Regions from separate parts of the Nocardia sp. CNS-044 genome, predicted to be linked through region 2. Evidence: riboswitches for the same ligand, from Rfam matches in the RefSeq annotation. Region 2 holds a riboswitch; the other holds the start of a gene.

Region 1 (4,727 bases), 710 kb from region 2:
ACAAGCGTACTGCTGCCGACGATCTCACCGCGCGGGGAGGGGCCACTGTGCGGACTCCTAGACGGTTACCCACGAGTAGCCCCACGAGTGATCCCAACCACTTTCTCCATCATGTCATCCGGAGCAAGTCGAGCGCGCCGACCTGCGCCGGAACCGAAGGGCGGCCGGGCGCGCGAGACGGCCCGCGCACCGTCGATGCGCGGGCCGTATCCGGTGTTGCTCAGACCGCGAGCGGGACGCGAACACTCTCCTCCGCGTCCTCGGCGAAGTCGGCGGGCTTGGCCTTGATCATCAGCGCGATCACCGGAATCGCGGCGAGGAAGAAGCCCGCGCCCACATAGAACGCGACGTCGTAGCTGTAGATGGCGGCGCGAGCGGCCAAATCGTCGACGGTCGGGTTGTCGGCGAGGTAGTCCTTCGCCGCCTGCACCGAGATCGTGGTGAGCAGCGCGGTGCCGACCGCGCCGCCGACCTGCTGGGCGGCGTTCAGCAACGCGCTGGCGACACCGGCGTCGGCCTCGTCCACCCGGTGCAGCGCCACCGCCTGCATACCGACGAACAGCGGTCCCATGCCGAGCGCGATCAGCAGCTGGGCGGGCAGCACACCGGCGGCGTAGCTGTCGCCGTAGCTCAGCTGCGCCAGCCAGAGCAACCCGACCACGCCGAGCGCGGCGCCTACGACCATCAGCGGACGCGGTCCGAGCTTGGGCAGCAGCGCGCTGGTGATGCCCGCCGACACCGCGATGCCCACGGGGAACGGCAGGAACGCGACGCCCGCCTTCAGCGGCGAGTAACCGAGCGTGACCTGGAAGTAGAAGCTCAGGAACAGGAACATCGCGAACATCGCGATGGGGATCAGCAGCGCCGCGAGCAGTGCGCCGCCGCGGTTGCTCTCCCCCGGAATACGCAGGGGCAACAGCGGATTCGACGAACGGCGCTCGATGGCGACGAACGCGACGAGCAGTGCGAGCCCGGCGACCAGCAGCGCGAGGGTGCCGCCCGAGGTCCAGCCGTGATCGGCCGCGCGGCTGAAGCCGTACACGATGGCGATCAGGCCTGCTGTCACGGTGACGGCACCGGGCACGTCGTAGCCGCCGGTCCGCGGCGCGGGCACGTCCTTGATGACGAACGCGAGCGCGCCGACGAACGCGAGGATCGCGATGGGGGTGTTGACCAGCAGGGTCCACCGCCAGGACGCGTATTCGGTGAGCGCGCCACCCGCGATCAGGCCGATCGCGGCGCCGCCCGCGGAGATGCCCGCGAACACGGCGAAGGCGCGGGCCCGTTCTTTCGCCTCGGTGAACGTCACCGAGACCAGCGCGAGCGCGGCGGGTGCGAGCAGCGCGGCGAAGGCGCCTTGCAAGCCGCGACCCGCGAAGAGCTGGGCGCCGTTCTGCGCCAGACCCGCGAGCGCCGAGGCGGCCGCGAAGCCGACGAGGCCGACCAGGAAGATCCGGCGCCGGCCGAGGTAGTCGGCAAGGCGGCCGCCGAGCAGCAGCAGGCCGCCGAAGATCAGCGTGTAGGCGGTGAGGGCCCACTGCTTGTCGCCCTCGCTGATGCCGAGGTCACGCTGCGCGAACGGCAGCGCGATAGTCACGATGGTCGCGTCGAGGACCACCATCAGCTGGGCCAGCCCGATCACGCCGAGCGCCAGCCAGCGGGCCGAGTCGCGCCGGTCACCCGGCGCGTGCACCGCTGTCGATATCTCGCTCACCTTGTCTCCTCGTCGTCCGGAAGTGCGCGTGCGAGCAATCCTGTCACTGTCCGACATTTGGCGTCAATAGAAAAATGTCGCAATCAGACATTTGCCATGTTGCGACAGTTGAGCGAGTGTCTGGGTTACAGTGGGGAGATGCTCGACTCATCGACGCCGGTGGGCACGAACGCGGCCGAGGACGCCGCCGCGACCGGGAACAGCACAGCGCGGGCGACGTCGGGCGGCCTCGCGTCCACGGAACGGGAAGGCGTGGTGTCCACGACGCGAGAAAACGCCGCGTCCACGACGCGAGACAACACAGCACCTCTCGGCCTGCGCGAGCGCAAGAAGCAGCAGACGAGGCAGCGCATCATGAACATCGCGCTCGAGCTGTGCGACAAGCAGGGCTTCGACGCGACGACGGTCGAGCAGATCGCGAACGCGGCCGACGTCTCGCCGCGCACCGTCAACCGGTATTTCGAGACGAAGGAGGACATCGTCCTCGCGCCGGTCCTCGACTTCGGTCAAATGGTTGCCGACAAGTTGCGAGAAGAGCCGCGCGGCGGCAACGAGCTGCGCGCGCTGTGCAACGCCTACCTCCAGGTGATCGATGACGCGGCGACGGAGAACTCGGCGGTGTCGTTCTGCAGGTTCCAGCAGATGCAGCGGATCGCGCGCGACAGCCCCTCGGTCAACAGCCGCGCGCTGGAGTTCGCCGACAGCAAGTCCGCTGCCATCACCGCGGTGCTCGCCGACCGTCTCGGCACCACCCAAGGCGCGCTCAGCGTGCGGTTGATCGTCTCTACCTGGCAGATGCTGTGTCACCTCGCGATGGACGTGCACAGCGAGCTGATCATGGACTGCGATCCGCAGATCGCGGTGCGCGCGGCGCGGGCGACGCTGCTCGACGCGTACGCGGAGTTCATGCGGGTCTGCACGGAACCGCCGACGGAATCGGCGGAGTGAGATCGGCTACGAATTTCGGCCATTGGCCGCCCGCCAGCTACCATGTCCGTCAGGTCATGAGTGCCAGCGCCAAGCCCCGGCTCGCTGGACGGCAACCCTCCAGCAGCGGTGGGGTGCTCCGGGTGATGACCGGGCCCTCGAAGGTCGAGGGCAAGCGCGCTGTCAGGAGGTTCCCGGAAATGTGTTGTCCTGGATAGACCGCATCACCGATCTCGTTAGTCCGGCGAACAACTCTTGTGGAGCATGATATGACCGACCCCGTCGCGGCCGAGTTCGATCCTGCCCGTTGGTCCTTCGAGACCAAGCAGGTGCATGCGGGCCAAGCCCCCGATCCGAGCACCGGCGCCCGCGCCCTGCCGATCTACCAGACCACCTCCTACGCCTTCCGCGACACCGACCACGCGGCGGCGCTGTTCGGTCTCGCCGAGCCGGGCAATATCTACACCCGCATCATGAACCCGACCCAGGACGTGGTCGAGCAGCGCATCGCCGCCCTGGAAGGCGGCGTCGCCGCACTGCTGCTCGCCTCCGGGCAGGCCGCGGAGACGTACGCGATCCTGAACCTGGCTTCCGCAGGCGACCACATCGTGTCCAGCCCGCACCTGTACGGCGGCACCTACAACCTCTTCCATTACTCGCTGCCCAAGCTCGGCATCGAGGTCTCGTTCGTCGAGGACCCGGACGATCTCGAACAGTGGCGCGCCGCGATCCGGCCCAATACCAAGGCGTTCTTCGGCGAGACCATCGCCAATCCCAGCAGTGCCGTGTTCGACATCCCCGGCATCGCCGAGGTCGCGCACGCCGCCGGGATCCCGCTGATCGTGGACAACACTGTCGCGACCCCTTACCTGATCCAGCCGCTGGCGCACGGCGCCGACATCGTGGTGCACTCGGCCACCAAGTACCTGGGCGGGCACGGCACGGCCATCGCGGGCGCGATCGTCGACGGCGGAAAGTTCGACTGGACCGTCCGCGATGACAGGGGCGAGCCGCGTTTCCCCGGCTTCACCACCCCGGACCCCAGCTATCACGGCGCGGTCTTCGCCGATCTCGGCGCGCCCGCCTACGCGCTGAAGGCCCGCGTGCAGCTGCTCCGCGATCTCGGCGCGGCAGTCTCGCCGTTCAACGCGTTCCTCATCGCGCAGGGCATCGAGACGCTGAGCCTGCGCGTCGAGCGCCACGTCGCCAACGCGCAGGCGGTCGCCGAATTCCTGGCCGAGCATCCGGCGGTCGAATCGGTGCACTACGCGGGACTGCCCAGCTCGCCTTGGCACGAGCGGGCCAAGCGGCTCGCGCCGAAGGGGACCGGCGCGATCGTCTCGTTCGAGCTGCGCGGCGGTGTCGACGCGGGCAAGAAGTTCGTGGACGCGTTGGTCCTGCACAGCCACGTGGCCAACATCGGGGATGTGCGTTCTCTGGTGATCCATCCGGCATCGACGACGCACTCCCAGCTGACACCCGAGCAACAGCTCGCCTCCGGCGTCACCCCGGGACTGGTCCGCCTCGCCGTGGGCATCGAGGGAATCGACGACATTCTGGCCGATCTGCGCGCCGGATTCACGGCGGCGACGACGTGACCGTGAGCACCGAGCAGAGCATCGAGTCCGGCGTCGGCCTGCTGCCGCCGCCGGACGGCAGGCCCGGCGTCATCGCCATCGGGGACGTGCGGCTGGAAAGCGGCGCGGTGATTCCGAATGTCCATCTCGCCGTGCAGCGGTGGGGCGAACTCTCCCCCACCCTGGACAATGTGGTGCTCGTCGAGCACGCTCTGACCGGTGACTCGCACGTCGTCGGCACGCCGGACGACGTCCACGCGCAGCCCGGCTGGTGGGAGGGCATGGTCGGGCCCGGCGCGCCGGTGGACACCGACGAATGGTGTGTGATCGCGACCAACGTGCTCGGCGGCTGTAAGGGCAGCACCGGGCCGTCGTCGCTCGCGCCGGACGGCAAGCCGTGGGGCTCGCGTTTCCCGGAGATCTCGATCCGCGATCAGGTGAGCGCCGAGGCCGCCCTGCTGGATCTGCTCGGCATCGAGCGGCTCGCCGCGGTCGTCGGCGGATCGATG
Region 2 (4,727 bases):
GACCGGCGCACGATTGGAAGGCACGCTCACCCGCGCACCCGCGGCGCTGGTGCGCGAGGTGACCGGTCAGCCGATCGGCGGGGTCGCGCCGGTCGGGCATCCCACCAACCTGCCGACCTGGGTGGACAACGCGCTGGCCAGGCACCAGGAGCTGTGGGCGGCGGGCGGGCATCCGAACACGCTGTTCCGTACGTCCTTCCGGGAGTTGGTGCGGATCACCGCCGGGCTTCCGATCGATGTGGACTGAATCTCACACCGCCGCATGAGCTGCGGGTTTCCGGGGCGAACGGCAATCGAACAACAATCGCCCGGCCCGGAGCGGGCGAATCGGGCGTACGTTCGTCATGTGACCGAAGCACCGCAGCCGCACACCGGCGTCCGGATCCCCGACGACCTGAGCGGCATCACCGCCGAGCAGTACCGCGCGTCCATGCGTCACTATCCGGCGGGCGTCACCGTGGTCACGCTCTCCTGCCCGAAGGGACCGGTCGGCTTCACCGCGACCTCCTTCGCCTCGCTCTCGCTGGAACCGCCGCTGGTGTCGTTCAACATCGCGCACACCTCGTCCAGCATGGCCGCGATGCTCGACGCCGATTCCGTGGTCATCCACTTCCTGGGCGAACACCAGCAGCACATCGCCAAGCGCTTCTCCCGCTCCGCCGAGGAACGCTTCACCGACCGCTCCCTGTGGACCACGCTGGACACCGGCGAACCCGTCCTGCACGGCACCCCCATCTGGGTCCGCGCCGTCGTCCAGCAACTCATCCCCATCGGCGACCACACGTTCGTCGTCGGCCTGGTCACCCGCGTCCACGACAACACCGACGAAAAGCCGGCCGCCGCACCGCTGTTGTACTACAACGGCCGCTACCACCGCCCGTCCTCCCTGGAGGGCTGAGCGAGTTCAGGAGCCGTCCAGCTCCTTGAACGCGACCTCCATCGGGAACGGGCCGGTCAACCGCAGCGCGTCCTGATGGGTTTCAGCGAGCCGATAGGTCCGGCTCGCCCAGTCCAAGCGGTACTCCTGAACGATCTTGACGCGGCGGTCGGCGTCGAGGTGCACCACAAGGTAAATCGGGATGCCCTCGTGCGCGTACTCCGCCCGCTTGTCGACGGTGTCGGTGTACTCCGATCCCGGTGAGACGACCTCAACGACCAGCAGCGCGTCTGCCGTGGTGAGCTTCCGATCCTCCTCGACGCACCGATGCAGCACCACGTCGGGCCTGCGGAAGGAGAACCCGGGACTGCCCGGCCTGCCCTTGACATAGTGCATCTCGAAGTCGGTGACGACACCGGTGCACGGCTCGGCCGGGCGCGCCTGTTCCAGCGCGTTGGCCAGCCGCCTGGCGACGTTGTTGTGCTGAAAACTGCCGCTGCGGCAGAAGATGACGTGACCGTCGACCACCTCGATCTGCCGTTGCACGTCCTCCGGCAGGGCGTCGTAGCCGGCCTCGGTGATGAGCAGCGCCCCTGGATCGGTCGCCCACGCAGGCAGAATGCTCATCGGTCCACCTCCAAGTCAGGAACGGTCTCGCCGATAGTATCCCGCCGCCACCGCCCCCAACCGGCCCCGGAAACCGCGCCGCGACATCCTGGCGCACTCGGTCGCTTCGGCCGTGCGCGGTCCAATGGCGGTTACCGCGCGGTGGCGTCCTACGCGATCAGGCAGGGGGTGGCGCCGGTGGACGGGTCGGCGGTGAAGGGGCGGGTTTCGGGGGTGGGGTTCCAGAGGCCGTCGGTTTCGGCGTAGTTCCAGGAGGGGCCGCGGTGGACCAGGGTGGCGACGGCGTCGACGAGGCGGTCGATGTCGGCGGAGGTGGTGCCGAGGCCGATGCTGGCGCGCAGTGCGCCGTCGAGGCCGAGGCGGGCGAGCAGCGGGTGGGCGCAGAAGCGGCCGTCGCGCACACCGATGGCGTGTTCGGCGGAGAGGTAGGCGGCGACGTGGCCGGGCGCGAAGCCCGCGACGGTGAACGCCACGATGCCGACGGAATCGGGACTGTCGGACCAGATGCGCAGCGTCTCGACGCCCGGGATGGCACACAGTCCCTCGCGCAGGCGGTCGGCGAGCAGGCGTTCGTGCGCGGCCAACCCCACGGGATCGATGGCGGCGAGCGCGTCACAGGCGGCGGCGATCGCGGCCGCGCCCAGCACGTTCGGCGACCCCGCCTCGTGCCGCTGCGGCGCGGGCGCCCATTCGGCGCGCTCGGTGCTCACCGCGCGCACCGCACCGCCGCCCGCGAGATAGGGCTCGGCCCGATCCAGCCAGTCGCGGCGGCCGACAAGCACACCCGCACCGAACGGCGCGTACAGCTTGTGACCCGAGAAGGCGAGGTAGTCGATCCCGCTCTCCCGCAGGCTGATTCGCCGGTGCGGAGCGAGCTGGGCCGCGTCGACCAGAATGCGCGCCCCGCATTGGTGCGCGATGTCGGCGAGCCGCTCCAACGGCAGCACCTCCCCGGTGACATTCGACGCCCCCGTCACCGCGAGCAGTGCGGCGGGCTTGCTGCACAGCTCCGCCACCAGCAACCGGATGGTCTCGGCGACGGTGTCGGCGGCGCGCACCACGCGGCGTCCGTGCCGCGTCCACGGCAGGAAATTGGCGTGATGCTCGATGTCGAGCACCACGGTGTCGCCCGGCACGCAGGACGCCAGCAGGTTCAGCGAATCGGTGGTGTTGCGGGTGAACACCACCACCTGGTCGTCGGCGGCGTCGAGGAAACGGGCGACCGAACCGCGCGCGGCCTCGTAGCACTCGGTGGAGATGCGCGAGGCGTAGCCCGCGCCGCGGTGCACGCTGGCGTAGTACGGCAGCAGCCGCTGGATCCGGTCGGTGACCTGGGCCAGCGCCGGCGCGCTCGCGGCGTAGTCGAAGTTGGCGTAGGTGCGGGTTCCGCCCTGCACGAGCGGCACCGGCAGATCGTCACCCGAAACGCGGGCGAAGGCGGCACAGGTCTGGTCCACAACAGCGGTCATCACGTAATCCCGTCGGCTCTGGGACTCGCGATCGAGGGATTCGTCGAGTCCGCGCTTGCCGCGCCCGGTCGGACGGCGGCCCGGTCGTCACCCGGAGCACCCCACCGCGGAGGAGGGTTGCCGACCAGCTAGCCGGGGCTTAGCGCTGGTACTCGTGACCTGTCCCGAGATTGGCAGACCGCACGCGGCTCTGTCAACCTCTGGATTCGCGCGGCCGAAAGTCGGTTGCGCCGCCGCGGGAACTGCGCTGCACTCGTTGGGTGACGCCCTCGCTGCTGCTCAGCTTCGTCGGACTGTGCGTCCTGCTCTCCCTGACGCCGGGGCCGGATTCGTTTCTGGTGCTGCGCTTTTCGATCGTGGACGCCCGTCCCGGCATCGCCGCGGCGGTGGGCTCGGCGCTCGGCGGCTTGGTGTGGGCGGTGGTGGTGGCCGCTGGCGTCGCCGCGCTGCTGGAGCAATCCGCGACCGCGTATCGCGCGCTGAAGATCGTCGGCGGAATCTATTTGGTGTACCTGGGAATTCGTACGCTCATCGAGTTGCGCAAGCGGCGGTCCCAGGCCGATGCCGAGTTCCATTCCGGCAGCGGGAAAGCGCCCTCGGTTCGCTCGGCGTTCACGGCGGGCGTCGTCTCGTGTCTGTTCAACCCGAAGGTCGGCCTGTTCTACCTCGCCGTGCTTCCCCAGTTCCTGACCGAGGTCACCTTCCTGAACACCCTCGCGCTCGGCGCGATCGAATGCACCGTCGCCGCCGTCGAGATGATCCTGCTCGCCCTGCTCGCCGCCCGCGCGGTGGCGTTTCTGCGCAGCCCGAGGGTCCGCGATCGGCTCGAGCAGGCGAGCGCCGGGATTCTCACCGCGCTGGGTTTGGGTACCGCGGCCTCGGCGACCTGATAGGCGCCGCCGCCCAAACGGAGCGAATGCGGAAGTGCGCCTGACGGCCCCATCCACCCGCCTCGGCTCGCCGATCGACGTCACACCGCAGTCCCGGAGATATCGCTGGTACCGCGGGTACCGTGGTCAGTTGGTCACCGTGGCGTTTGCCAATCGGTAACCCTCATGTGAAACAACCATCGGGAAACGCAAGGCAGGTCTATGAGAGGTGGGCCGGACGTGATGCTCCAGCCGCAGGTCGACACCGCGGTGGGCACTAGCCCGACGACCGGGCAGTCGTTGTCCGACCCCCTGCTACGCGGCGCTGCGGCGCCTCCGCCGCGCACCCTCGTCGACATCCTGACCGCCACCGCGCGAGCCCATCCGGACGCGCACGCCATCGATGACGGCGAGATTCTGATCACATACCGCGAGCTGCTCACCGCGGTCGAGGCACGAGCGGCCGAGCTGGTCGAGGCCGGAGTCCGCGCTGGCGACCGGGTCGGCGTCCGAATGCCCTCCGGCAGCGGCGATCTGTACGTCACGATCCTCGCCGTGCTGTGGGCGGGCGCCGCGTACGTCCCGGTCGACGCCGACGATCCCGACGAGCGGGCCCGGCTGGTCTTCGGTGAGGCGCGGGTGAGCGCCGTCGTCACCGTCGAGGGCATCCGTGCCGTCGTAACATCCACCGCCCCAACCTCTCTCACGGCCGGTGAGGACACGGACCACACGTTCCCCGCACCCGACGACGACGCCTGGATCATCTTCACCTCCGGCTCCACCGGCACCCCGAAGGGCGTCGCGGTCACCCACCGCAACGCCGCCGCCTTCGTCGACGCCGAGGCGCGACTGTTCCTGCGGGACGCGCCCATCGGCCCCGGTGAC

Evidence for each region. Region 2 has a riboswitch for S-adenosylmethionine ahead of T333_RS04890 (aminotransferase class V-fold PLP-dependent enzyme). Riboswitches for the same ligand answer to the same signal wherever they lie in the genome.
Region 1: another riboswitch for S-adenosylmethionine. It lies ahead of T333_RS07785 (bifunctional o-acetylhomoserine/o-acetylserine sulfhydrylase); the one in region 2 lies ahead of T333_RS04890 (aminotransferase class V-fold PLP-dependent enzyme).

The regions. Positions count from the first base shown of each region.
Region 1 covers NZ_JCANSX010000005.1:1,564,365-1,569,091, reverse strand. The annotation lists gene T333_RS07795 (MFS transporter) at 221-1,714, opposite strand; gene T333_RS07790 (TetR/AcrR family transcriptional regulator) at 1,853-2,662, shown strand; SAM riboswitch class IV at 2,715-2,825, shown strand; gene T333_RS07785 (bifunctional o-acetylhomoserine/o-acetylserine sulfhydrylase) at 2,911-4,239, shown strand; gene metX (homoserine O-acetyltransferase MetX) at 4,236-4,727, shown strand, end outside.
Region 2 covers NZ_JCANSX010000005.1:856,996-861,722, reverse strand. The annotation lists gene T333_RS04905 (YbaK/EbsC family protein) at 1-247, shown strand, start outside; gene T333_RS04900 (flavin reductase family protein) at 347-898, shown strand; gene T333_RS04895 (Uma2 family endonuclease) at 905-1,504, opposite strand; gene T333_RS04890 (aminotransferase class V-fold PLP-dependent enzyme) at 1,654-2,973, opposite strand; SAM riboswitch class IV at 3,020-3,133, opposite strand; gene T333_RS04885 (LysE family translocator) at 3,234-3,863, shown strand; gene T333_RS04880 (Pls/PosA family non-ribosomal peptide synthetase) at 4,086-4,727, shown strand, end outside.